Regions from separate parts of the Nostoc sp. CALU 1950 genome, predicted to be linked through region 3. Evidence: riboswitches for the same ligand, from Rfam matches in the RefSeq annotation. Region 3 holds a riboswitch; each other region holds the start of a gene.

Region 1 (3,718 bases), on a different contig from region 3:
TAATACTACCGCCCAGACTTTGTTTTCTGACGGCTGCTTCTCAAAGAAACCCCGGAAATCGCGCCCAAAGGCTTCCAAAGCGCCATCGCCATATTGTTCTTGATATTCGTACCACGGGCGTAGCCCAAAATCCCACATGGCTTTGTTCATTGTCATGGCGTTACCGTGGCTGTGAATGGTCATGGCTGCACACAAGGAGGCTTGGCGTGCGCCTTCAGCACCAATTCTGGCGTTGGTAACTGCACCAGATACTATGGGCGAAGCATCCAGGCGACCAAAAATTAAACCATCGCGGGAATTAGCCCAACTAGCTTCGCGGTTAAGTGTGACATTCAAACCATATTTGCGGAAGAAACCTTTTTTCCAGGCGATCGCAAATGGCGCACAATCATTAACGGGAACGTAACCAATGGTGAGATCAGATTTTTCTAGGTCTTGCCATCTAACTACTGGTTGTACAGCTAAGGCTTCTTCAGTTAGTCCTTTGGCTGATCTATCTCCTGAAATTCCACAGGAGGACAATGCTATTCCGGTTGTGGTTACTCCGATTCCTTTAATAAAATCTCGTCGAGTCCAGTTATTATCACCCATTTTTGTAGCTCCATTGGTGGATCAATTTTGGATTTTAGATTTTGGATTTTAGATTTGTTTGATTAGACGCTGCGCGAACAGATATTATTAAATTTTGGATTTTCAATTCTTCAATCCAAAATCTAAAATTTAAAATCTAAAATTCCCTTTAGTTAGTTGGAAGTTCTAGGGCGATGGGTTACTAATTCTTGGATTTTGTCCACGGCGTAATCTAGGATTAACCCAGTTAAGCCAATTATCAACACAGCTAAAAAGACTGAACTCAGGTTTAAACGACTCCATTCATCCCAGACAAAAAAGCCGATACCAACACCACCTGTAAGCATTTCCACGGCAACAATTACTAGCCAAGCTATGCCTAAACTAATTCGCAAACCTGTAAAAATATACGGCAAACTTGCAGGCCAAATGATTTTTGTAATTCGTCGCCAACGTGGCATTTCCAGCACTCGTGCCACATCTAAATAATCTTTGGGAACGCTAGAAACTCCTAATGCGGTATTAATAATTGTCGGCCATAAGGAGGTAATAAAGATGACAAAAATGGCGGAAGGATCTGCTAAGTTGAAAATTGCTAAGGCGATGGGTAGCCAAGCTAGGGGCGATACGGGTTTAAAAATTTGAATTATCGGATTAAGTGCTAGCATTGCCGGTCTGGACATTCCAATTAGAAACCCCAAAGGAATCGCTACTACAGCACCTAACAAAAAGCCTATTAATACCCGACGCAGACTTGCTATCAACAACCAACCAATTCCTAAGTTGCCTGGGCCTCTTTGGTAGAAGGGATTTAAGATGTAGTCTAAATTAGCGATTAGCGCTTCTGGTGGAGTGGGCATCAATTGATGGTTGGCAAGTGCAATAATCCACCACAGCACAATTATTCCCAAGAAGCCCAATACTGGTAAAAAGAAGACATCTCTAAGGATTACAGGTTTGGTCTTTTTCCAAACAGCTTGCCCAGCGATCGCGGCGATCGCTGCTAAATTTAGTTGAAATATCATTGACGACCTCAACAGATTTAAGTGCAGGTACAAAAAGTCTGAGCAGTACCAGCCCTGGACACTGATGAGATTGGAACATTATAAAAATGCCGTCTCTTCAGTCTCCTCTCAATGCCTACGAAGTTAGCTGACGGGCTAGGGCTGAGAGATGCCCTTCTTTTAAGAGTGCTGAGTGCTGAGTTCCGAGTGCTGAGTTGAATTTATAAACTCTTCACTTTTAACTCTCAACTCCTCACTTTCTATAAGATTCGCCCCACAATTTGGTTCCTCCGCTCCAACGTCACGCACTGTGATGCGTTGGATTAGGCTGACTTACTCGAATAGATACTAGATTATGGAAATTATAACATCGATATGTAGAACATAACATTAATACTTTAGTAACTACATCTGTTTTATGATAAATGTTGTTTATTTTAATACTGAAGTTAAGTACATACATTGGCTTTTCGGTAATCAAGAAAATCTCTAATTTTGGTTATGTTGTGAGTGAACTCCTTACACAGAAAGCGAAACAATTTAATTAAGTCAAGTATCAAGCCTGTTAACTGCTAGAGTTTTATTGTGAACTTCAAGATATAAATTATACTGCACAAATTTTATCTACGGTTAGTTAATCTAACCAACGAAAAAATGTGTAAAATCTATTTCTTTTGGTAGGTGAAACATATCGATTTTTTGGTAAACAGCCATTTCACTCGCTAAACTATTTGGATATGGAAGTTTACTCATCTATCTCCTAGCTGAATTTAACATAATGGATTTTAGTCAAGTACTGGCTGAAAAAACGGATACCATCCTCAAAAAATGGATTGCAGCGGTTCGTAAGGATAGACGCATTGAAAGTGCTGATGAACTATCTTATACAGCAGTAAAGGATCACGTCCCTGATCTTTTGAAAGCAATGGTGACAGTTCTTTCAAAATCTCAGGATAATGATATTCGGTCAATGGTTATTGCCAGTTTTCAGCATGGAGCGATTCGAGCCGAACAAGGCTTTGATCCAGCAGAAATTGCCAGAGAATATCATCTGCTGCGAACAGTAATATTTGATGCTATACAAGCAGATTTATTGAAGGGAACCCCATCAGAGATAATTCGTTCCATGCGTTTGATTGATGCGATTGTAGATGAAGCGATCGCTCAATGTTTCAAGAGTTATGTTGAGCAACGCTTGCGGGAATTACACCGGTTGCAAGCATCACTAACGCTCCATAATGAGGAACTCACGCGATTAATTAGCGCTAATCAAGAGTATCTTTCCCAATTAGCCCACGAATTAAAACATCCCCTCACTTCCATTATTGGCTACTCGGATCTGTTTTTACGCCAACAACGACGCAAGACTGATATAAAAGACAACTTTACCAATTTAGAACATATTGAGCGAGTACTACGCAATGGTAGACAGTTACTTCATCTGATTAATGATGTACTAGAACTTTCGCGCTATGAAGCGGGGCAGATAAAAATCCAATTAGCGCCTACGGATGTAAGTGAATTAATTGGTAATGTGTGTGAAATGTTAGAACCTTTAGCTGCGGGAAAAAATTTACAAATTGTGGTGGATTGCGATCGCGCTCCCGAAAAGGTAATGGCAGATTCTTTCCAACTGCAACAGATTATCACAAATCTTATTAGTAATGCGATTCGTTATACAGAGTCGGGGACTGTAATTATAATGTGTCAGGTGTTGGAGAACCAGAGATGGGCGATCGCCGTTTCTGATACAGGAATTGGTATTGCACCAGAAAACCAAGACCAAATATTTGAACCCTATTTTCGTGTAAGTGCTAGCGATCGCCCCTATCTTCCCGATAGTACTGGGTTGGGGTTAGCGATCGTATCGCGGTTGGTAAAATTATTGCAAGGTCAAATTAACCTAGCCTCGCAGGTAGGCGTTGGTTCTACTTTCACTGTTATTTTTCCCTTGGAAATGGAATTTTAAAAGTATTGGGCAATTGGAAATCACGACTACACTAGCATTGTCCACCTCCGTGGACTAATACAAAATCAAGGGTTTTGTCTGTATAGCCGCGATTTCTAATCGCCGGGGCTTTACAAACCAATACTGTTCGGTTAAGACAAAAGACGCGATAAATCGCCGTCTCTACAAAAGACTG
Region 2 (3,718 bases), on a different contig from region 3:
TCAGTATTGCAGCAAAGTAGAAAACCGCCAAGAAGTAGCCGAACTACTTACAGACCGTTCCTTTACAGGTGCTAAACCCAAAAATCAAGATGCTCCAATTGCCAAATTTACAAGTCCCGGAATTCTGGGCAACTATAATTACGGCGGCTTTGACGGCAAAGACCGCACCATCCAAGCCGATGACACCACGATTTTCTTCGATATTCCTGACAACCTTCCCAAGCAGCCAGGAGAACACTCGACATTCTTGTGGAGATCCAGAAGTATCTGGTTAATGACACAAGCAGCCCGATGGGGACAAATTAAGGAATTTCCCAAAAATGCCGAAAAACTAGCCGAAGATGGCTGGAGAACAGATTTATATCGGGAGATAGCATCTGAAATGGGCATTGAATGTCCCAAGGATGATTACAAGGTCGAACCACCAGAAGTATTTATAGATAAGAAAGCCTTCGATCCCAGCGATCCGGTGGGTTATCTAAATAGTTTTGCGATCAGGGCTAATGCTCCCACTAGCTTTTTCATGTCTTAAATTCCAAGTTCAAATATTGGCTGTGGCAATTTTAGATTTTGGATTGTAGTTCTTCGATTCACGCCTTGCTTGTTGTGGGCGAAAGATAATCTAAAATTGCAAATCTAAAATCCAAAGTTGTTTGATGACTAGATTATTTCGGGAGCATTTGATAATGGAATATACCTCATTACCTATTAATACCCAGACCGAAGTTCTTCCCCGCACTGGATTTTTAGAAATTGAAAATTTAGTCAAGTCTTATCCGACACCTGATCAAGAGAACTTTGTCGTTTTAGATGGAGTTAATCTGACAATTGGTGAAGATGAATATATTTCTGTAATTGGTCACTCAGGTTGTGGAAAATCAACTCTACTCAAGATAGTAGCTGGTTTAGAAAAAGCAACTTCCGGCTCAGTCCGGCTAGATGGAAAAGAAATTCGTCAGCCAGGAGCCGAGCGGATGATGGTATTTCAGAACTATTCGCTGTTACCTTGGTTAACAGTACGAGAAAATATCCGTTTAGCTGTGGATGAAGTGCTAAAAAATGCTAATCGGGCTGAGAAAATTAGCATTGTAAATCAGCACTTGGCAATGGTAAACTTGACGGCGGCGGCTGACAAATATCCTGATGAAATCTCTGGAGGTATGAAACAACGAGTAGGTATTGCCAGAGCTTTAGCAATTCGTCCTAAAATGTTGCTGATGGATGAACCTTTTGGGGCACTAGATGCGCTAACTCGTGGCAAATTGCAGCGGCAGGTATTGGATATTTGGGAAAATAATCGTCAAGCAGTGATGATGATTACCCACGATGTAGACGAAGCAATTTATATGTCCGATCGCATCGTCTTGATGACCAATGGCCCAGCTGCTAATATCGGGGAGATTTTAGAAGTTCCTTTTGAGCATCCACGCGATCGCGCCGCCATGCGAAACTCAAAAGAATATTTTGAACTCCGCAACCACGCCCTAAATTTCCTTGATCGATATTTTGCCCAAGACGAGTAAATTAGATTATCATTTTTTTTAGTGGGTAGCCTAATTCAAATTCATGAAAGCTGGATTTGGAACGGAGGAACCAATGTTTGGGGCTAATCTTGCAGAGAGCGGCAATTTAAGAGTCAGAAGTTTTCACTCAGGACTCACCACGGGCTAAACGCCCCGCTTGCGCTAACAGCACTCCTAAGAGAGAGACACCTTCCAGTCTTAGCCCGTCAGCTAACTCCGTAGGCAATGGAAGGAACCCCCAAGACTTTGGCTGTAATACAGTTATTATTGGGGTTTCCTTGACTGAATTGAGATTTTGGTTATCGTTACTCAATCTAAAATCCAAAATCCAAAATTTGTCCCCCTGCTTCTCATTGCTAATTCATTTCATTGGGAGAAGTAAAGCTGTGCAAATCAAGCCAATGTTAGCACGTCTACAAAGTGCCACAGGTCGAGATGACTTAATTGAACAAATGGTACTGCTGCCAGAACCAAAGAAACCTTTTTATAACAAACCTCAAAGCTCAAAAGCAGTTAATTTAATTGTTGCTTATGATGGATCTCCCAAAAGTCATACGGCATTAGATATTGCCTTTTGGATTGCCCATCAAACCCGTTTAGCCACCAATGCAGAAGTTACAGTTCAAGCTGTTTATGTATTAGAAGATAATCAAAGCAGCCAGTATCCAAATATCTTGAGCTTTCCACAACAACAGCCTTCATTGGAATGTCAAGTTAGTGAAGTATCAAAGTCTGTCACACTGGTATTAACTCAACCCAAATTGCAGACAGTAGTAACTCCCCTACAACAAGCAGATATAATTCTCTGGCAAGCTCGAAGTCTAGCTGAAGAATGGCAGGGTTGCTTCAAATCTCATTTGCGCTTTGGCTGCATTTCTACAGAACTTGCCAAAGTTGTTGAATCAGAAAATGCCGATATTCTGTTTTTAGGTTGCAACTCCGCGAATCATCCGATGATTGAGGCACTAGGCTCTAATTTTCCCTGCGCCGTTTTGGGTATTCCCAGTTGTATTGATGAATAATCGATATTTCAAATTTCAGTAATTTTTATCCAATTTTAATCACAGATAAGTCACCTATAAATAGGTGGCTTTTTTCGCTACTATTCAACCAAGTAAACTTCGAGAGGTTAGGGTGTGGAAAACTGGCAAGCAATCCTTAGTGTGATTACGTTTATAAGCGTCATTGTTTTAGTAATGACGGAATGGGTACATCTCACTATTGCAGCATTACTGGGAGCATTATTGTTAGTTTTTAGTAACGTCATGACTTTACAAGAAGCTGTTGGTTACATCGGCAAAAGTCATGGAACACTCGGTTTATTCTTTGGAGTTATGGTGTTAGTACGGGCTTTTGAGCCTACCAAGATATTTGATTATTTAGCTACTCAAATAGTACTCCTAGCTAAAGGACAAGGCAAACGTCTATTACTTGGTATTGTCGCTATTGTGACACCTATTTGTGCAGTCTTACCAAATGCCACAACAGTAATGTTGCTAGCACCTTTAATTCCACCAATGGCGGAGGAAATTGGGATAAATTTTGTCCCATTGTTGATTTTAATGGTGTTTGTTGCTAATAGTGCCGGACTGCTAACTTTAGTTGGTGATCCTGCTACATTTATTGTCGGTGATGCTGTGAATATCAGCTTTACAGATTATTTATTGAAATTGAGTTTAGGAGGAGTGATTGCCATTGTCATAGTGATTGCAACACTGCCATTTTTATTCCGTAAAATTTGGAATACACAGTTAGATAATCTTGAAGAACTGCCACACCCACAAATAAATCATCCACGTGCTTTAAGCTTCGGTGCAGTTATTGTATTTTTCGTCCTGCTATTTTTTGTCATCGGAGAATCTCTACCAGTTCCGATTTCACCTGCTGCCGCAGCTTTGTTAGGAGCAGCTTTAGCTTTGCTTTTATCTCACCATAGCAAAATCGATTCAGTTAACAACATTTTGCGGGATGTAGACTGGAGTACATTGATATTTTTTATGAGTATTTTTGTGCTAATTGGAGGACTAGAAAAAACAGGTGTAATCAGTGGTTTATCAGGAATATTGGCAGTAATTTTAGGAAAAAATATTATCCTGGGTTCTCTATTTTTATTATTTTTTGTGGGAATATTATCCAGCGTAGTGCCCAATATTCCTTTAGTGGTGGGGATGGTTCCCTTACTCAAACAATATATT
Region 3 (18,693 bases):
TAACTTTACTCTCTCCCGTCAGTTATTACGCAACTTGTCCATCATTTCGCTGACTTTTTTACTCCTATACGGTGCGTCTCGTGTGATGCTTTCTGCTCCCGCCACTGATATCTCGAATGCTGCACCGCAGGGAAAGCAAGTAGCGGTTTTCGCTGGTGGGTGCTACTGGGGAATGGAAGCAGTTTTTGAGCATCTATTAGGTGTTTCTGATGTCGTTTCTGGCTTTTCTGGAGGCGATGCAAGAACCGCAGACTACACACTTGTCAGTGCTGGATTAACTAATCATGCTGAATCCGTAAAAATCATTTACGATCCATCAAAAATATCATATAACCAACTTCTGAAGGTCTACTTTTTGGTAGCGCATAACCCAACTGAGTTAAATCGACAAGGGCCAGACTCAGGTAAGCAATATCGTTCGGCGATCTTTTTTGCTAACGATGAGCAGAAACAGGCTGCACAAGAATATATCGCTCAACTCAACAAATCGCAAATCTTCGACAAGCCGATTGTGACGGAATTAGATCCTTTGAAAGGTTTTTATCAGGCTGCGGCATACCATCAGAATTATATAGTGCATCATCCGAGCGATCGCTATGTTGTAATGAATGACTTGCCGAAGCTGGCTAAACTTCAAGCAAAGTTCCCTGATATGTATAGCAAGTAAGGGGATTTGCAGCATTCGACTTTTAATATCCCCTCAATCCGGTGAAAGATTAGCCTATCCTGTAAGATGCTCGTCCATGCTTCTCCAGATATTGCTGATGATACTCTTCTGCTCTATAGAATTGTGATGCAGGTACAATCTCCGTCACAATTGGATTTTTGTGATAGCGAGAACTATTTTCAAGCTGCTCCTTGGAGGCTCTTGCTAATAATTCCTGTTCTGGAGTGTGGAAAAATATCACTGACCGATATTGATAACCAACATCTGGTTCCTCGTGGTTTGATGCTGTGGGATTGTGCTTATTCCAAAACACATTTAGCAGTTCATTATAAGATACTATTGCTGGATTGTATTCCACTTCCACTACCTCAGCGTGTCCAGTTTTTCCTCTACAGACATCTTCGTAAGTTGGATTATCAAAGTGTCCGCCACTGTAACCAACTGCTGTAGAAATTACTCCTTTTACTTGACGAAATGCTGCTTCAACTCCCCAGAAACAGCCTGCTCCAAATGTCGCTTTTTGTAGATTAGCGTTTTGCATATCTTTGATAACTATTTTGTGATAATTTTAAATGAAACTCATCAAATCAGACAGATACTTTAGAAGGAAATATTTTCTAAATCCTGCCTGATTTATTTTAATTATTAGAATTACAGATTATCCTGATACGAGTATGATATAAAGCTGAATATTATCTAAGAATTGGAAAAAATAGTTAAATCTAAAATTAATATACTACTACAGTACGGCGTAAATAAAACACCCATTCCAAATCAATGAAAGGCTTGCAGTATCAGAATTACGAACTTGTACTGAGCGTAGCCGAACCACTTCGTGGAAGCAAGTACACGTAGCGTATCGTAGAGAAGTATTACGAATTACGAATTACGCGAAGCGGTACTAGCTTTTGCTAACTATAGGAATATTTCTTAGAATACTCACTATTTCAATTGGGTCTAACCGTTTAGTATAATCTGCATCAACAAAAGCATAAACGATTTTTCCGTCTCGATCAACTACAAATGTAGCTGGAATAGGTAGTTCAAAAGACTCATCTCCATTGTATCTAGGTAACACATGACCCTTTTCCTCTAATATATGTCTTAAATACTCTGGGATTTGAAACACAATTCCAAATTGACGAGCAATCATATTGCTGCGATCGCTCAATACTTCATAGGTTAGTTCATGTTTTTCTACAGTTGATATGGTATGACGAGTAGTTTGAGGTGAAATAGCAATTAGTGATGCTCCTAATGTTTTAATTGCAGGTAATGCTTGCTGGAGTCCTGCTAGTTCTAAGTTACAAAAAGGACACCAAGAACCTCGAAAAAAGGAAATAACTACAGGCCCACTAACTAGTAGTTTTTGTAATTCTACTGCTTGACCGAAAGCATTAAGTAGAATGAAATTAGGAATAATATCTCCTACCTTTAAAGCTTGGTCAATTATACCTGAAGAAATTAGCTTATTTTTGATAGACTCTGTAAAATCCATCGTAATTTTCCTGAAAGTTAACTTATACTTTTATGTACCTTTATAGATAAATACTGTTGCAGTGAATTTACTGAAATACTAAAAGTAGACCCTTGGATTTGCATTACTGGGATAATTGCTTTAGGTTCCAACTGGAGTTTAGACTAAAAGCGATATGACAGAACGCAAATCAAATGGAATTAGAGATTAAAAATATTATCTTGTCAGCCTCAAAGTATCCGCGACCTTTAACACTTGTGTACCATACTTGTCATAGTGGAACCTTACTTTTTACAAGCACAGCAAGAGGCGATCGCTCAATACAGGGAACTATTGGGAACTGGAAAAGCCTCCAGCCAAATTACCGAAACTATTCCAGCGGCTTCTCAGGGGCGCGTTGACAAGTTAATTGTCGCTCTCAATCAACAGCAGTGGGGTACTTTTGACCCAAACACCCAAACGGTTCAGGTGCATCCCAATGCAGAACCTAACGATGAAGAATTATTAGATTTCGCAGCAACTCAGACTATCTTGAATGGTGGTATTGTCTATGCGGATGAGTCGGCAGATATGCCAGATAATACACCATTAGCTGCGGTATTTCGCTATTGATGGTTAAATTATCAATCTTTAACCTCTTACAAATGTGCTTTGCACTCTTGTGGGAAAAGGGTAAAGGTCAAATGGGAAGGGTTAAACCCGGATTCCGCTGGTGCGATCGCAAAAATTCAACGGACATCATATTTGTCGCGAGTCAGGTAAGCGGAGCCTCTTAATAGGCATTCCCAGCCGGAGACTGGGAACGAGGTAATGCTTCTACTTTATTGAGTGTTCTCTGTATTAACCACCTGCAACAGCTGGGACAATACTTACTTCATCGCCATCTTTAAGAGTTGTGTTAATACCATCTAAATGACGGATATCTTCGCTATCGACGTAAAAATTTACAAACCGACGTAGTTTACCTTGTTCATCGCATAAGCGCGATTTAATCCCAGGAAAGCTTTTTTCTAATGATTCCAACAATTCCGCAATGGTGCTACCACTGGATTCTAGAGTAGCTTGATTATTGGTAAAACTTTGAAGAGTCGTAGGAACTAAAACTTTTACAGCCATAGAAGTAAAAAGTGAAGAATCAAGAATGAGGAGTCAGGAGCTAGGAATAAGTTAAGAGTAAAGAGTTATGAATAAAAAACTCATAACTCATAACTCCTAACTAAACGAGGACTTGTTGCCATTCCAAGCGATCGAGAGTACGCGATCGCTCTAGCGCACGTTCAAAACTATCGAGTTTGGCGTCAATAGTCAAGGGTTCACCAACGTAGCCTTGGATTGCTTCTTGGGTTTTCAGACCATTGCCAGTGATGTAAATCACGGTAGTTTCATCTGGATCAATCTTGCCAGCTTCTACCAGTTTTTTCAGCACGGCTACAGTTGTACCACCAGCCGTTTCTGTGAAGATGCCTTCGGTTTCTGCCAGTAGCTTGATGCCATCAATAATTTCTGCATCATTAACTGATTCAATATTACCACCAGTCTTCTGAGCTAACTCCACAGCATAAATGCCATCTGCTGGGTTGCCGATCGCCAGCGATTTAGCAATTGTATTCGGTTTAACTGGCTTAATAAAGTCGCGTCCTTCTTTGAAGGCTTGGGCGATAGGTGAACAACCTTCAGCTTGAGCACCGCTGAAACGAACACTTTTGTTTTCTACCAAACCAACTTCTATAAATTCTTGGAAACCCTTATAAATTTTGGTAAATAATGAACCAGATGCCAAAGGAGCAACAACATGATCCGGTAGTTCCCAGCCTAGTTGTTCCGCAACTTCAAAACCTAACGTCTTAGACCCTTCAGAGTAGTAAGGACGCAGATTGATATTGACAAAACCCCAGCCATGTGTATTAGCAACTTCTGAACAGAGGCGATTTACTTGATCGTAGTTGCCCTTGACAGCCATGAGGGTGGGACTGTAGATTAGGCTACCTAGAATTTTACCGGCTTCCAAATCTGCGGGGATGAACACACAGCAGTCTAAACCGGCGTGAGCTGCGATCGCAGCTGTAGAATTTGCCAAGTTCCCAGTGCTAGCGCAAGAAACAGTAGTGAAACCCAATTCTCGCGCTCTCGATAGAGCAACTGATACCACCCGATCCTTAAAGCTCAGGGTGGGCATATTCACGGCATCATTTTTTATATAAAGCTTATTTAGACCCAGGCGACGGGCAAGACGATGGGAACGAACCAAGGGAGTCATACCCGTTCCCACATCTATAACATTGTCAGTTGCGACAGGCAAAAAGGGACGATAGCGCCAAATGGAGTTGGGCCCAGCTTGAATTGTTTCACGAGTGACAGTCAGACGTAGGGCGTTGTAGTCGTACTTGACTTCTAACGGGCCAAAACATAACTCACAAACATTACTGGCTTTGAGTTCGTATTCCGCACCACATTCCTTACACTTTAAGGCTTGAAAGTAGGCAGTGCTGCTTTGGGTTTGGGTTTGGGTTTTGATTGCCTGAGTCATAAACTAGCTTTCCCTGTTTGTCTGTCGACTGTCGCCTGATAGTAACACGAGTAAAAATACCAGTCAAACATACCCGACAAAAATTGTCGGGTATGTTTAGTATTGAAAGGAATGATTATTGTAAAACTTTAACATCAGTAATCCCTACATTTAGTATTTACACTTATGCATCTAATGTTATAAAAAAAGAAAACAGCTTCAATTACTCAGCATTAACACGGCTAAGTAATATGATTAAATTGCATTCTAATTATGCTTAATTTGCATTTATTTAAATTACTATCTCATTTAAGTAATCTAGATCACCTAGTTAACTTTCAATTTTTTTATCTAAACGACTCTATTGAGCAGTATGTCTTGCTGATGGAAAAGACGCAAAAGTATTTTCATACATAAGTTTTAGTGTTTTTAGCGCCTGAGTTAAACCACTAAAATTTTTATGTGTGTTGCCAAAATAAAGTTACTTTTTCAATTTTGATGCACTCATTCATAGCTAGATAAGTTACTTATTTATACGGAAGATTTTTTTTGCTGTAAAAGCTACATTGCTATTTACATCAACAACTTAGCAAAATACAGTAATAAATTACACATATTTGCGATTGCCAGCCTTGAGTCTCAAGGGTAAGCGTAAAACAAGTAGACAAGTTATTTCTGATTATTGCCTCAATATAATTTTCAAGGAGTGTCAATCATTTCACTCCTTAAATATGCATTCCCGAAACATTGAAGTTTTGGGCAGCTATAGTCGGTAATTCTTTAAGGAATTGCCGAACTTTATCCTGTCTCAAAATCCAAGATACAAGTTCAGCAAACAAACAAACTACTTTTATGGTAAACCGAAATAAATCTGTCAACAAGCAGCGTAGACTTTACCAATCTCTAGTAGCAACAGCATTATTAACTGGTAGCTTTTTCCAATTTCTCGCACCTGTATTAGCTGACGGAACTACTGCGGGTACATCTATCAGTAACACCGCAACAGCAACTTACGAAGATCCCAACAGTCCAGGGACAACAATTAATTCCACTTCTAACACTGTCATTGTCACCGTAGCAGAGGTTGCTGGTATTACCGTCACTGCGTCTGGTGTCACAGATGCCACTTCTAGTCCTACCAATACAACAGTTCAGGTTGGTGACTTACTTATCTATACCTACACCTTAACCAACGTAGGTAATGACCCAACCCAATTCCACATTCCTAACCAAGCTACAACAACTGGACCGGGTACAGTTTCTGGCACATTACCAGATGGTGGTACAGTTAATAGCCTGCAATATAGTACCGACGGGGGTCAAACTTGGATAAATATTCCCCAAGGCGGTGTAGACACACCTTCGGTTCCAGTTGGTGGTACCGTGTTGGTACGAGTGCCAGTTACCGTCCAGAATGGCGCTCAAACCAACGACGTAATTACTGTTACCCTTGGTAATACTCCTGGTGATGCCCAAAACCAACTGCGGAGTCCTGATGGTGGTGACGTGTTTACCGTAGATAACGCCGATGGTGGTGCTGTTGGTGAGGTAAATGGTCTACCAGTTAATGGTACGCGGGAAGCCAGCGCCACCGAGCAAATTCAGGTTGGTTTAACGGTGAAGACCTACACCTTAGCCACCATTCTCAAGATTCGTAGTGGCTATAACAATGCTGGCACCACTGCAATTACAGATGACAAGCTGACTTACGATTTGAGTTTGCGAGTTGAGTCCAACGATCCCACAGGGCAGGGAATTATACCAGCAGCTTTGACGGGCACAAGCATCAATGTTAATGGTGCTGCTAGCACCCATATCTTGGTTTCTGATGCGATTCCTGCGGGTACAGATTTGGCAATAGCACCAACTGCGCCTCCTGGTTGGCAAACTGTCTATACCACTGACGCAGTTACAATTAATGCGAATACAGCGAGTTGGACTACGACAGCACCACCCTTGGCCTCAGTCACTCGCGTTGGTTTTATCAATAATCCAGCAATCATTACTTCCATCGCTCCTGGTACAACGGTGAATGGCTTCTCGATTCAGCTAGCCGTTGAATCAACTGCAACTTCACCCTTAACCGTCGCTAACATTGCCCAATTATTTGGTCAAACACCCAGTAGCAATCTCCCAGTCTACGATGATTCTGGCGACCAAAATCCCAGCAACTACAATGGTCCACCAGGGAATATGACACCTCATGGCGTTACAGATACCAATGGTGATGGTGTTCCCGATACTCTATTGGCTGGCGACGTTGATGATGGCTATATTGGTACTCCAACAGCTCCAGAAACTGGAACTGACACAGGTAACAACAACACTGGTGATGGTACACCAGGAGGTGAGGCCAACGTCTTCACACTACAAGCACCTGTTGCTTCAGCAATATTCAACGGCCCGCAGAATGCGCCGGATGCCACTGGGCCATCGGGTGGAACTAACGATGACTTCACCAACAAATCTTCTCTGGTTCCTGCTGGTACCGCACCTGGTAGTTTACTCGATCCTCAATCAGTTGGCTTCACCAACACAGTTAAAAACAGTGGTACTGATCCAGGCGTTTTGAAGCTAGAGCCAACACCACCAATAGTTCCAGGAGATTTACCAAATGGTACGAAGGTGACTATTACCTATAATAGTCAGTCTGCTGTTTATACTTACAATAATGGAGTGTTTACAGGACCTATTACACCAATAACCATTCCCAACTTTGCTCCTAATGCAACTCTCAATTATGGTGTAGAAGTTGATTTACCTCCAGATACGCAGTTATCGACTGATATTAATAGAGGCTTCCCAGTACCCATAATTGCTTCTATTGACAACTACACGACGGATAGTAACGCTGATGGAATTAAGGATACTGGCAACGATACTATCTTTGATTCATCCAACATCACCATCGATCGCGTGTACACTGGCTTTTTGAAACTGCTGAAAGTGTCACGAGTCTTACAAGGAACAGGGCCTGTAGTTCAAGGTAATGATGGCACATTCAGTACCGATGCGAAGAAGCCTGCACCAGGAAACATTATTGAGTACCAAATTCAGTACAGCAATATTTCCGAATCTCAATCTGGAACTGGGAATGTGATTTTGAATGCTGACAAAGTTGTGATTATTGAAGATGGTACCCTCAGTACAGCCCTGAATGATGGTAAGAACAACTGGGCGCTGGACAATGATAATAACACTCAAATTGATACCAGCAATATTGTTGGTTCAGCTAAGGATTCTGGGGCTGCAACCATCCAATTCTTCAGTGGTAATCCAGCTAATAGCTCTGGCATCGACCAAACTGGAACTACGGTAAACACTGATGTGACTAAGTATGTCAATACTGTAACTGGCGTGATCGCACCGGGTATTCAAAGAACATTTACCTTCCAACGCAAGGTGAACTAATTCGTTTGACCTCATTCCTACCCTCTCTTTGCTTGCAAAGAGGGGAGTGACTATTTTTGAGTACAAGCAGGGAAAGATAAGTCAATAATCAACATTCTGGAAGTTTTTTGAGGTTATTTATATGAGGCGTGTTTCTCTTGCAGGTTTAGGAGCGATCGCACTGATTGCTACAGTTCCATTTATCAGCCAAATTCCGGGGTGGCATTCAGAAAGTGCCATTGCTCAGAATATCAAAACTCAAGGGCAAATTCAATTGCGCTTAGAAGCAGAAAAGCAAGTGGTGGCGCAAGATCAGCAGGGTAAACAAAGCCAAAAATGGGAACCTTTAAAAGGTCAAGCTGTGGTACGACCGGGAGATGTGTTGCGATATACCTTGAGTAGCGAAAATAAGAGCGATCGCGTAGTGAAGAATTTGACTCTGAATCAACCTATTCCGAAGGGAATGCTATACGTACTGAAATCTGCAAATGTGGCTAATAATGGAAAAATTACTTACAGCATTGATGGTGGGCGCAGCTTTGGAGAAAATCCCACTGTTAAAGTTATTCTTCCTGACGGCAAAGTGGAAACTAAACCAGCACCGGCCATTGCTTACACCCACATCCGTTTACAGGTTCCGTCAGTTCCAGCAAAAACGACAGTCAAGGCGACTTATCAAACCCAAGTGCGTTGATTGAAATTGGGATCTTCCTTGGTTTTTTCTACTAAGGACAACCCTGACGCGACATTTAACAAATCAAATCGGATTAATGTAGCGGTGGACTTTTAATAATTTTGGATTTCTATAAATAAGTGTTTTTCTTAACAAGAAACTTGGTATCCCAGAGGAGAGATGTTCAGTGAGCCGTCCTCAAAACCAAAAGCAAATTACTTCTAGCAGTAGCTGGTGGCGACGGTTAACAGCTACTCTTCTTCTGGGAAGTTTTTTGCATACTACTATACCTATACCAGCGATCGCGCAACAGACTAACAATCTGGTTGCGTCTTTGCCATTAATAAATCAAGCTACTTATACTTATACAGATTCTGGCAGTAATTATCAATATCAAGGCAGTTCTAGTCAGATCAATGTTAGTCCTAGCCCATTAGTTGACCCATTAGGGCGGATTTTAGGTTGTGCTGGCACAATTTTACCTGACTATACAGGTTTTTCAGTTGGGGTATACGAACCTAACTCTAGTGATCCAACGGGGACAGAATTGGGCAATTTGGTTTCTTTGACTCGAACAGAGTTACCAGATATTCCTAATAACAATGTACCTGGTGGTAAATCGCCAAATACCGAGAATAGTAACCCTTACTTCGTTACGAATAACCCTGCGGGTGTCTACAATTTTTTACTCGATCCGAATAAGGGTCAAACTGATCCAGGTAGAACCTACATTTTTGTAGTTAATCCACCACCAAATTCTATCTATAAACAGCGGCGGGTCAAGATTGAAATCCTTGGTAGTAGTGGTACACAAGGTAATGGTGTCGTCCGATATGTCGCTACTTCTCTAGATGGTCAACCAATTAGTCTCACAGGCGAAACCAGGGTAGAGCAAACAGTTGTTCTAGTTCCCAATGCAGAAACAGTGGGACTGGATTTATTAGCCTTTGAATTCACCACAAATTTGTGTCAAGCCAATCAGTTACAGATTATCAAAACAGGCGATCGCGCTGCTGCTGAACCTGGAGATACGGTAATCTACCGCGTGTCGGTGAAAAATCTCGCTGATGCTGGTTTGAATAATATATTTGTCACCGACAACCTACCTTTAGGATTCAATTTCTTGCCGAAATCTGTGCGGGGAGAATTGGACGGTCAACCAGTCACTATCACCTCAGAACGCAATGGAAACACAGTGACATTCCGCACAGATGTAACGATTCCCACAGAGAAAGTTCTGAATATTGCCTACGCTGCTCAACTCACAGCTGATTCACTGCGTGGGAATGGTCGTAATAGTGCGATCGTTAATGGCCAACGAGCTGATAACAGTTTTAGCACCAAGGATGGCCCAGCAACCCACCAGTTGAAAATTCGTCCAGGAATCGTTTCTGATTGTGGCACGATTATCGGTCGGGTGTTTGTTGATAAAAACTTTGATGGTGAACAACAGCGTGGTGAGCCAGGAATACCAAATGCGGTGATTTTTCTGGAGGACGGGAACCGCATCACTACAGATCCGAATGGTTTGTTCTCCTTAGCTAATGCTTTACCTGGATACCACACAGGTGTATTAGACCTCAGCAGTGTACCCGGTTACGCCCTAGCTCGTAACGAAAAATTCCGCGAACGCAATAGCCAATCTCGCTTGGTGCATTTAGAACCTGGTGGCTTGGTACGTATGAACTTCGCTGTCACCCCCACATTTCAGGAGTCAGTGAAGAAATGAAACTCAGACTGCACTGTACAACTACATTTAACCTGAGATTGATCGGGGCGATGCCAGTAATGGCTCTCAGCCTTGTTTTATATCCTGCGATCGCCAAAGCTGAAATCACTAGTGAAAATCTACTGTTCCCCGATTCTCCTTCGCAAGCAAATAAGGGTGTAGAAGATCCTGACTTTTCAAGTTCTAAAAGGGGAGAGGCTTTGAATTCTCCCCATCTTTTGGGAAGTTCTGACAAGCAACTTTCACCCCTGGAACTTCCCTCAACTTCTTCAGCACCAGTTACTGATACTTCAATTCCAGATATCCAGCCAAGTGAAACGGAAATACAACCATTTCAACCAGCAACTTCTGTTGATTTGCTCAGACGCTTACGTAAAATAGCAGCACGCAAAGACACTGAGACACAGCTTGAAACTTCTCCAACAGAAATACAACCATTTCAACCAGCAACTTCTGTTGATTTGCCTAGAGGCTTACGCAAAATAGCAGGAGTAGAGGACACGGAGACAACGGAAGGGGTGAATGAAAATCTTCCCGTGTCCCCCACTATCCCTATCTCTACAGCAATCAAAATTTTGACTCCAACAGCTGAAAGTGTTGTAGATGTCCAAGCTAGCACGGTAATTGTACAGTTCCCCGCTGGTAGTCAAGTAGAATTGCGGGTAAATGGGGCGTTGGTAGACCCTTCTTTAGTGGGACGGACGGAAACTGATGCCACTACTAACTTGGTAACGCAGACATGGTATGGTGTCTCGTTAAAAGAAGGTGCAAACACCATCTCTGCACAAGTTGTCGGCGGAACAGAACCCCCTGTAACAGTGCAAGTCGCAGTCCGGGGAGCGCCACAAAAACTAACTGTAGAAACAGTTGAGTCCCGTATCCCAGCAGATGGACGTTCTACGGCGACAATTCGGGGTCAACTCATCGATGCAAGTGGTAATCGCTCTAACCGTGATGCCGTTGTCACTTTGATCCCTACTGCTGGGGAGTTGGTTGGGAAAGACTTCAAACCCGATGAACCGGGATTTCAAGTGGAGGCGAAAGCTGGGCAATTTACAGCGATGTTGCGATCGCAGCTAAAAGCGCAAACTGTGACAATTCGCGCGATCGCTAATGATTTAGAAGCCTTTACTCAACTGCAATTTGAAACGTCACTACGTCCGAGTTTGGTGACAGGGGTCATAGATTTACGTTTAGGCGCTAGAGGTACAAATTATTACGGTAGTTTCCGTGATTTCCTCCCTCCAGATAAAGACAACAGAACGCAATTAGATTTCAATTCCGCGATATTTGCCACTGGTGCGATCGGGGAATGGTTATTTACAGGTGCATACAACAGTTCTCGTAGCCTGAATGAAGATTGTAACTGCGATAATCGCCTGTTTAGAACTTACCAATTTAGTGAGCAAAATTATCCTGTTTACGGCGATAGCTCGAAAGTTGATGTAGTTGCGCCTTCTATTGACAGTGTATTTCTGCGTTTCGAGCGTTCAGCTCGTATCCCCGGCTCTGATCCAGATTATGGCATGTGGGGTGACTACAACACAGAAGAATTTGCGCGGCGATCGCAGCAATTTACTTCTATCACTCGTCAACTCCACGGTTTTAAAGCTAACTACAACTTAGGAAACCTACAAATTACAGGTTTCTATGGCAACAACTTAGAAGGGTTTCAAAGAGATACCATTGCTCCCGATGGTACTAGTGGTTATTACTTCCTCTCTCGCAGACTACTACAACCAGGTAGCGAAAATGTCTTTATCGAGTTAGAAGAACTCAATCGTCCTGGGACTGTATTAGAACGGAAACAGCTTAACCGAGGCCCAGACTATGAAATCGACTACGATCGCGGTACATTAATATTCCGCGAACCGATTCTTCGCACCGATATTGATCAAACTGGACAAGTGTTGGTACGTCGGATTATTGTTAGCTATCAATATGACGACCAAAACTCTGACGGCAATATCTATGCTGGTCGTTTGCAATATAATCTTTCCCGCAAACTTAACCAGGAAAGTTGGATAGGAGCAACTTATGTTCAAGAAAATCATGGAGTGCGTGATTTTCAACTCTACGGTGCAGATGCGCTGATTGCTTTGGGTGACAAAGGCAAGTTAATCGCAGAATATGCCCATTCCACTAATGATTCTGATGTTGTGGGAAAAGTTAGTGGTGATGCCTACCGCTTGGAAGCTGAGGGAGAAATTGCCAATGGGATTCAAGGTCGTGCCTATTATCGCTTTGCTGATACGGGTTTTGCCAATAATGCCACTATCAGCTTTGTACCGGGACAAACCCGTTATGGGGCGCAGGTTACAGCTAAACTAACTTCAAGTACTAACGTCAGGGTGCAATACGACCACGAAGACAATTTTGGGATTGCTCCCCAACCCCTAGACACCTTTGAAGAACTGTTTGCACCCCGTTATGAGTCCATACCTGGGAGCAAAGTTGATAATTCACTGACGACGATTTCCGCTGGGATTCAACAACGCTTAGGTAAAGCTATTCTGGATCTGGATTGGATTCATCGTAATCGGGAAGACCGTATCCCCGACAGCGCTCTGAATAGTAATTCTAATCAATTGCGATCGCGTTTTACAGTTCCCATTGCGAAAAACCTGACTTTCCAAGCCCAAAATGAACTCAGCTTATCTTCTCAAAAAGATACTGTTTACCCAGACCGTACTATTTTAGGGTTGAATTGGGCAGCACTTCCTGGTGTCAGTGTCAGTTTGGCTCAACAGTTTTACACTGGCGGTCAATTTTCGGGTAATTCTATCACCAGCTTAAGTGTCAATGGTGAACACAAACTCGGTACTGATACCACCTTGACTGGTCGTTACTCAATTTTGGGTGGTGCAAATGAACTGACTACCCAAGGTGCAATTGGTCTAAATAACCGTTGGACTATTGCTTCGGGATTGCGGCTGAATTTAGCTTACGAACACGTATTTGGCAACTTCTTCGGACGAACTGCGGCGGGTCAACAATATGCCCAACCCTACGCCTTTGGTCAAGCAGCATCTGCGATCGGATTTGAGGGTGGCGATAGTTACAGCGTTGGGTTGGAGTACAGTGATAATCCCCAGTTTCAAGCCAGCGCTCGTTACGAGCATCGTTCCTCTTCTGGTGGTAGTAATACAGTAATTACCGCAGGTGCCACAGGTAAAATTTCTCCGGCTCTGACGGCTCTGGTACGTTATCAACAAGCAAACTCTTCCAATCAGAAGCTTTCAGGATTGGGAGATACCGCTAATTTGAAGCTGGGTTTAGCCTACCGCGACCCCAATAGCGATAAATTTAATGCCTTGTTGCGTTATGAATATCGCCAAAATCCGACAATTATTCCTGAAACTATTTTGTTAGGTAGTGGTACGGGTTCCCAAGACCATACCTTTGCTTTAGAAGCTATTTATGCCCCTAACTGGCAATGGGAATTCTACGGTAAATATGCTTTGCGTAACAGTACTTCTTATTTAGCCAACGATTTAGTTGGTACAAGTATGGTGAATCTGGGACAATTGCGAGCTACTTATCGTTTGGGATATAGCTGGGATTTAGTTGGTGAGGCTCGCTGGATTGGTCAATCTAACTACAGCGAAACAGGCTTTGTGGTAGAAACAGGCTACTACCTTACTCCTAATCTACGCCTTTCTGCTGGATATGTTTTTGGTAAAGTCGATGACCGAGATTTTTCTGGGACACGTTCCGCAGGTGGGGCGTATTTGGGCTTCACGGTCAAGCTTGACGAATTGTTTGATGGTTTCGGACAGCAAAAACCTGTAGCACGTCAGCAACCAGAATCTACGGTGCAAACTCTGGTAGAGAAATTAAAAAATAGAATTCAGGAGTCAGGAGCCAGAATTCAGAATTGAATTCTGTGTGACTGGCGGATAGCGCAGCAGTAAGAAGAGTAGTTTGTGTTTGACTGTTTGGGCGCGGTCAAATTACTTTGACGATATTACCGCGCTCAAAACTGTAAAAATTAAGCTGCAATCCGGGGTCGGTTATTGGGTGTAGTTGGAGCCAGCAAACGACTGTATAGCTGAGTCAGTCGGAATGCCACACTATACCAACTAAAAGCAATTTCTGTCCGTTGCCTTGCTGCTTCACCTAACTGGTCTCGCCAAGCTGGGTTGATCAGAATGCGGTCTATGGCAGCAGCAAAAGCCACTTCATCTTTGGCGGGCGCTAGTAAACCTGTGACCTCTGGTACAACAGTAAACTGCAACCCACCGACATTACTAGCTACGACTGGAGTTTTACTCGCCATCGCCTCAATGGCAACTAAACCAAAAGGTTCGTAGTGACTGGGCACTACGCAGACATCAGCAGCAGCGTAGTAGAAGGGAAGGACAGTTTCATCTAGGCGACCGGTAAAGGTTGTACAATCTTCTAATCCGAGTTCAGTGACAATGCTGGCGATGCGATCGCGTTCAATTCCATCACTCTGACCTGGACGACTACCACCCCCAATCACTAGTTGGAGGTTAGCCTCACCCCTTAAACTCGACTTGCCAATAGCTCGTACTAAAGTTTCAATACCTTTGCGTCGGTCAAACCGACCAACATAGAGAACCATTTTGGCATCTGGTGCAATTCCCAACTTTTCCCGTGCAGCAGACCGCGGAATTTCCCCAAATTTATCAGTATCGGTACCACAGGGAATCATTTCAATGTTCCCTTTGCTGGAAACGAGTATCCGCATGTGTTTCTGTTCTTGTGGACTGGTCGCAACCACGCAGTCTACAGTTTCTAGACAGGCTTTTTCTATAGCTAGTCGCTGGGCTGCAATTACGGGAACATCACCAATACTTCTGTATTTAACCGCTCCTAAAGAGTGGTAAGTATGCACCTGAATCAGCGGTTGTTGCTTTTTCAATTCCATGCCAACCCAAGAAGACAACCAGTAATTGGTATGAATTAGGGAGTAATGGAACCCTTGGCGTTGCTGAAATCGCTGGAATTCTTCGATAAATTCAGGTAAATGGTTAAACAAGTTATCTCGCCCAATAAACTCAGCTGGGCCAGCGTTTAACCGAATAGTACGACAATTCAGGCTATGTTGAGCGATCGCAGCTTGGTCAGGACTACTACGACGAGTGAACATATCCACTTGCCAACCTTGCTGGGCTAGGGCATAACCTACTTGACGCACATAGACATTTTGACCCCCAGCTTCTTCTTGACCGATTTCAACAGCCGGGTCGCCATCGACAGAAATTAGAGCAATGCGATGTTTCTTATTCTGGAACATAGCTGATTTTCACCTCAAGGCAAATAATCCTACCTCAGACGCCAGAAATCAAGATATTGTTATCCTCTCTCAAGGCCGAGGGCAGGCACAACGAACCACAAAGTTACCAGCCAAAGGACACTGACGAGAACAAGGCATTACTTGTAAGAATGCTTCTCGTTCAGTCTCTTCTCAATGCCGACGAAGTTAGCTGACGGGCTAGGACTGAGAGATGTCCTTCTTGAAAAAGTTATAAGTTGTGAGTTATGAATTATGAGTCATCTATTTAGTAACTTTTAACTCCTCACTCTTAACTCTAACTTTCTTCAAAATACGCCCCAAACTTGGTTCCTCCGCTCCGGTTTAACCTTACTCACAAAATTTTTCAGGGAATATAGTGGATTAGGCAGACTGATTTATTTTTCTTCACAGTTTATAACGTGTCATCATCAACTATGTCAACAGTGTGAACAAAAAAAGAGTGCTGGGAATCACTTCAAAGCGCGTTGTGCCTAGCGTTGGAGAATCAAGGCATAGGGGAAAATTTGAGTTTTTAAGATGCTCTCAACAATAAACTTACTGATATTCACTGCTACATTTTCTTTAATTTTTGGGAATGAAATAGTCTTGAGAGTTTTAGTGCAAAAAAATCTGGTTAGAGATATTTGGAAAGTCAACAAATATACTCGAAACCTCTTTCTTTGCAGGATAGAGGCTTGAAAACCCCAATTTCCCCATAGGGAAGGAGTTAGGGAATTAGGTTTCGAGGCATTTGAGTTAATAACGATACTTTTCAAACATCCTCTTAAAGTATCCGAAAAGCAGCAACTTCAGTTTGGAGATTAAGTATACACCTACCAAAATGAGATGTACTCATTGCTAAGTTATGGTAAATACAAATTTGAAACTGAGATTTAAACCTGTTTCTCACAGTTGGGTTGCTCTACATCCACAGCCTAAAGGAGTAATTCAATTTATTGCTGGGGCTTTCTTTGGTACTTTTGGCCCCATGCTTTTCTATCGCTATTTGCTTCAATGTTTATTCGAGCAGGGATATACAATTATCCTTCTGCCTTTTAATTTTACTTTTAATCATTATGTAGAAGCTGGTTTTCTCATGAGAGAGCAGTATGAAATTCTGCCAGAGCTTGTAAAAATGGCAAGTGTTGCAGGATATGATTATGAAGCCTATCTAGATGATAAGAACTTTTCTTGGATTGGACATAGCCTTGGTTGTAAATATATCTCTTTGTTAGAAGGATTTACTGCTCTACCTCCAAATCCTCAACATAGAGAACAGTTTATTCGTAATCTGCTGTCTCATACTTCCGATGAGTCACAGATAAAAAGTGTCGTTGCAGACATTAACATTCTCTTTGAGGAACTAACGCGAAAAACTGCTGAAGTTAAAAACTTAATTTATACTTATGTGCATAAGGATATCAAATTTAATAGTGTCTTTATTAAAGGGCAGGTTTCTATCCTATTAGCACCTGCTATTGCTGACACAGGGAGTGCAATTCGTCCTCAATTTTTAGCGGATATCATCGATAATTTGGGTTGGGGTGTGAAACCAACTGTTGAAGAAACCCAGAATTTAATCAAGGATAGTGGGCTATTTAATATCATGGGTTTAGTCTGTTTCAAGTCAGACAATATTGCTAAATCAACCTGTGAATGGTTTACTAATATTCTGCAAAAGCCACCTCAAGATTTTCGGAAAAGTTTTGCAGGTGGACATTTAAGACCTCTAGGTATTCAATTAGGTAACTATGTCATTAATCTTTTTAATAAACCGTTGATTGAATCAGTTCAAGAGCGAAATAGAGGATTTGAGCATAGTGTTATTCAGTTGCTTGAGAAACTGCAAGAAAAATCAACATAATGGGCATGGGGCATGGGGCATGGGGCATGGGGCATGGGGCATGGGGCATTGGGCATTGGGCATTGGGCATTGGGCATTGGGCATTGGGCATTGGGAAAACAGTTTCGTTAGTGGGGCGTTGAGCCAGTTCCGAGTTCTGAGTAAAAAAGTGAGATTTCCCACTCAGCACTCATGACTCAGCATTCAGCACTCATTACTCCCCACTCCCTATGCCTTTTTCATAATCCCAACTCTTCTGGAAAACCGAGCATGATGTTTAGGTTTTGGACGGCGGCTCCTGATGCGCCCTTACCCAGGTTGTCAAGACGAGCAACTAGCAACACTTCTTTGGTAGTGTCATTGGCGAATACAAAAACCTGAACAATATTGGTGTTTTTGATTGCGTAGGCGTAGCCCGTCGTAGACATCGCATCCAAAAATATTCCGTCTCGCAGCAGAGTAGAATCTTGGTATGGAGCAACCTGCACAAATTTTTCACTTTGGTAGTAGTTAGCGATCGCTTGATGAATAACTTCACCTGATGGTGGATTATCCAAAGTTCCCAGCGGCAAAGGCACTTGTACCAGCATCCCCTGCTCAAAATCCCCTACTGCCGGTACGAACAGCGGCGGTGATGCTAACCCTGAGTAATAATGCATTTCTTTGACGTGCTTATGCCCAAACCGCAACCCATAGATCCCATAGGGATAGAGTGACTCTGCTCCGGCTTGTTGCTCGTGGAAGGTATGGTACTGTTTGATGAGATTCTTCCCACCGCCAGAGTAACCTGACACTGCATTAACGGTGATGGGAAAATTGCTGTTCAGGAGTCCCTTGGCAATCAACGGACGGATACAAGCCAAGAATCCTGTAGGATAACAGCCAGGATTGCTCACAAACTGGGCGCTGGCGATTTTCTCTCGCTGTCCTGGATTTAGTTCAGGGAAACCATATACCCAGTTCTTAGCTGTGCGATGGGCAGTACTAGCATCAAGGATCTTAACCGTAGTACTAGTTACCAAGCTAACAGCTTCAAGGGCTGCATCATCAGGTAGGCAGAGAATAACAACATCGACGGCATTGATTAGTTTAGCTCGCTCAGATGCATCTTTACGTTTAGATTCCTCAATGCTAACTAACTCGAT

What was found. Region 3 has a riboswitch for cyclic di-AMP ahead of ABF638_RS05410 (glycosyltransferase). Riboswitches for the same ligand answer to the same signal wherever they lie in the genome.
Region 1: linked by a shared signal. The riboswitch ahead of ntrB (nitrate ABC transporter permease) and the one ahead of ABF638_RS05410 (glycosyltransferase) in region 3 are both predicted to bind cyclic di-AMP.
Region 2: linked by a shared signal. The riboswitch ahead of ABF638_RS35175 (universal stress protein) and the one ahead of ABF638_RS05410 (glycosyltransferase) in region 3 are both predicted to bind cyclic di-AMP.

Annotation. Positions count from the first base shown of each region.
Region 1 is NZ_JBDNJQ010000237.1:5,075-8,792, forward strand. Features, by position in the region: gene ABF638_RS35185 (ABC transporter substrate-binding protein) at 1-591, opposite strand, end outside; gene ntrB (nitrate ABC transporter permease) at 744-1,595, opposite strand; cyclic di-AMP (ydaO/yuaA leader) riboswitch at 1,693-1,914, opposite strand; gene ABF638_RS35195 (sensor histidine kinase) at 2,353-3,543, shown strand.
Region 2 is NZ_JBDNJQ010000237.1:1,037-4,754, reverse strand. Features, by position in the region: gene ABF638_RS35185 (ABC transporter substrate-binding protein) at 1-532, shown strand, start outside; gene ABF638_RS35180 (ABC transporter ATP-binding protein) at 687-1,523, shown strand; cyclic di-AMP (ydaO/yuaA leader) riboswitch at 1,541-1,763, shown strand; gene ABF638_RS35175 (universal stress protein) at 1,925-2,545, shown strand; gene ABF638_RS35170 (ArsB/NhaD family transporter) at 2,660-3,718, shown strand, end outside.
Region 3 is NZ_JBDNJQ010000011.1:1,027-19,719, forward strand. Features, by position in the region: gene msrA (peptide-methionine (S)-S-oxide reductase MsrA) at 1-667, shown strand, start outside; gene msrA (peptide-methionine (S)-S-oxide reductase MsrA) at 717-1,208, opposite strand; gene ABF638_RS05370 (peroxiredoxin-like family protein) at 1,569-2,165, opposite strand; gene ABF638_RS05375 (hypothetical protein) at 2,421-2,756, shown strand; gene ABF638_RS05380 (ubiquitin-like small modifier protein 1) at 2,985-3,260, opposite strand; gene thrC (threonine synthase) at 3,361-4,671, opposite strand; gene ABF638_RS05390 (beta strand repeat-containing protein) at 5,503-8,061, shown strand; gene ABF638_RS05395 (hypothetical protein) at 8,183-8,734, shown strand; gene ABF638_RS05400 (hypothetical protein) at 8,901-10,442, shown strand; gene ABF638_RS05405 (TonB-dependent receptor) at 10,439-14,323, shown strand; gene ABF638_RS05410 (glycosyltransferase) at 14,434-15,705, opposite strand; cyclic di-AMP (ydaO/yuaA leader) riboswitch at 15,866-16,064, opposite strand; gene ABF638_RS05415 (DUF1350 family protein) at 16,571-17,569, shown strand; gene argC (N-acetyl-gamma-glutamyl-phosphate reductase) at 17,788-18,693, opposite strand, start outside.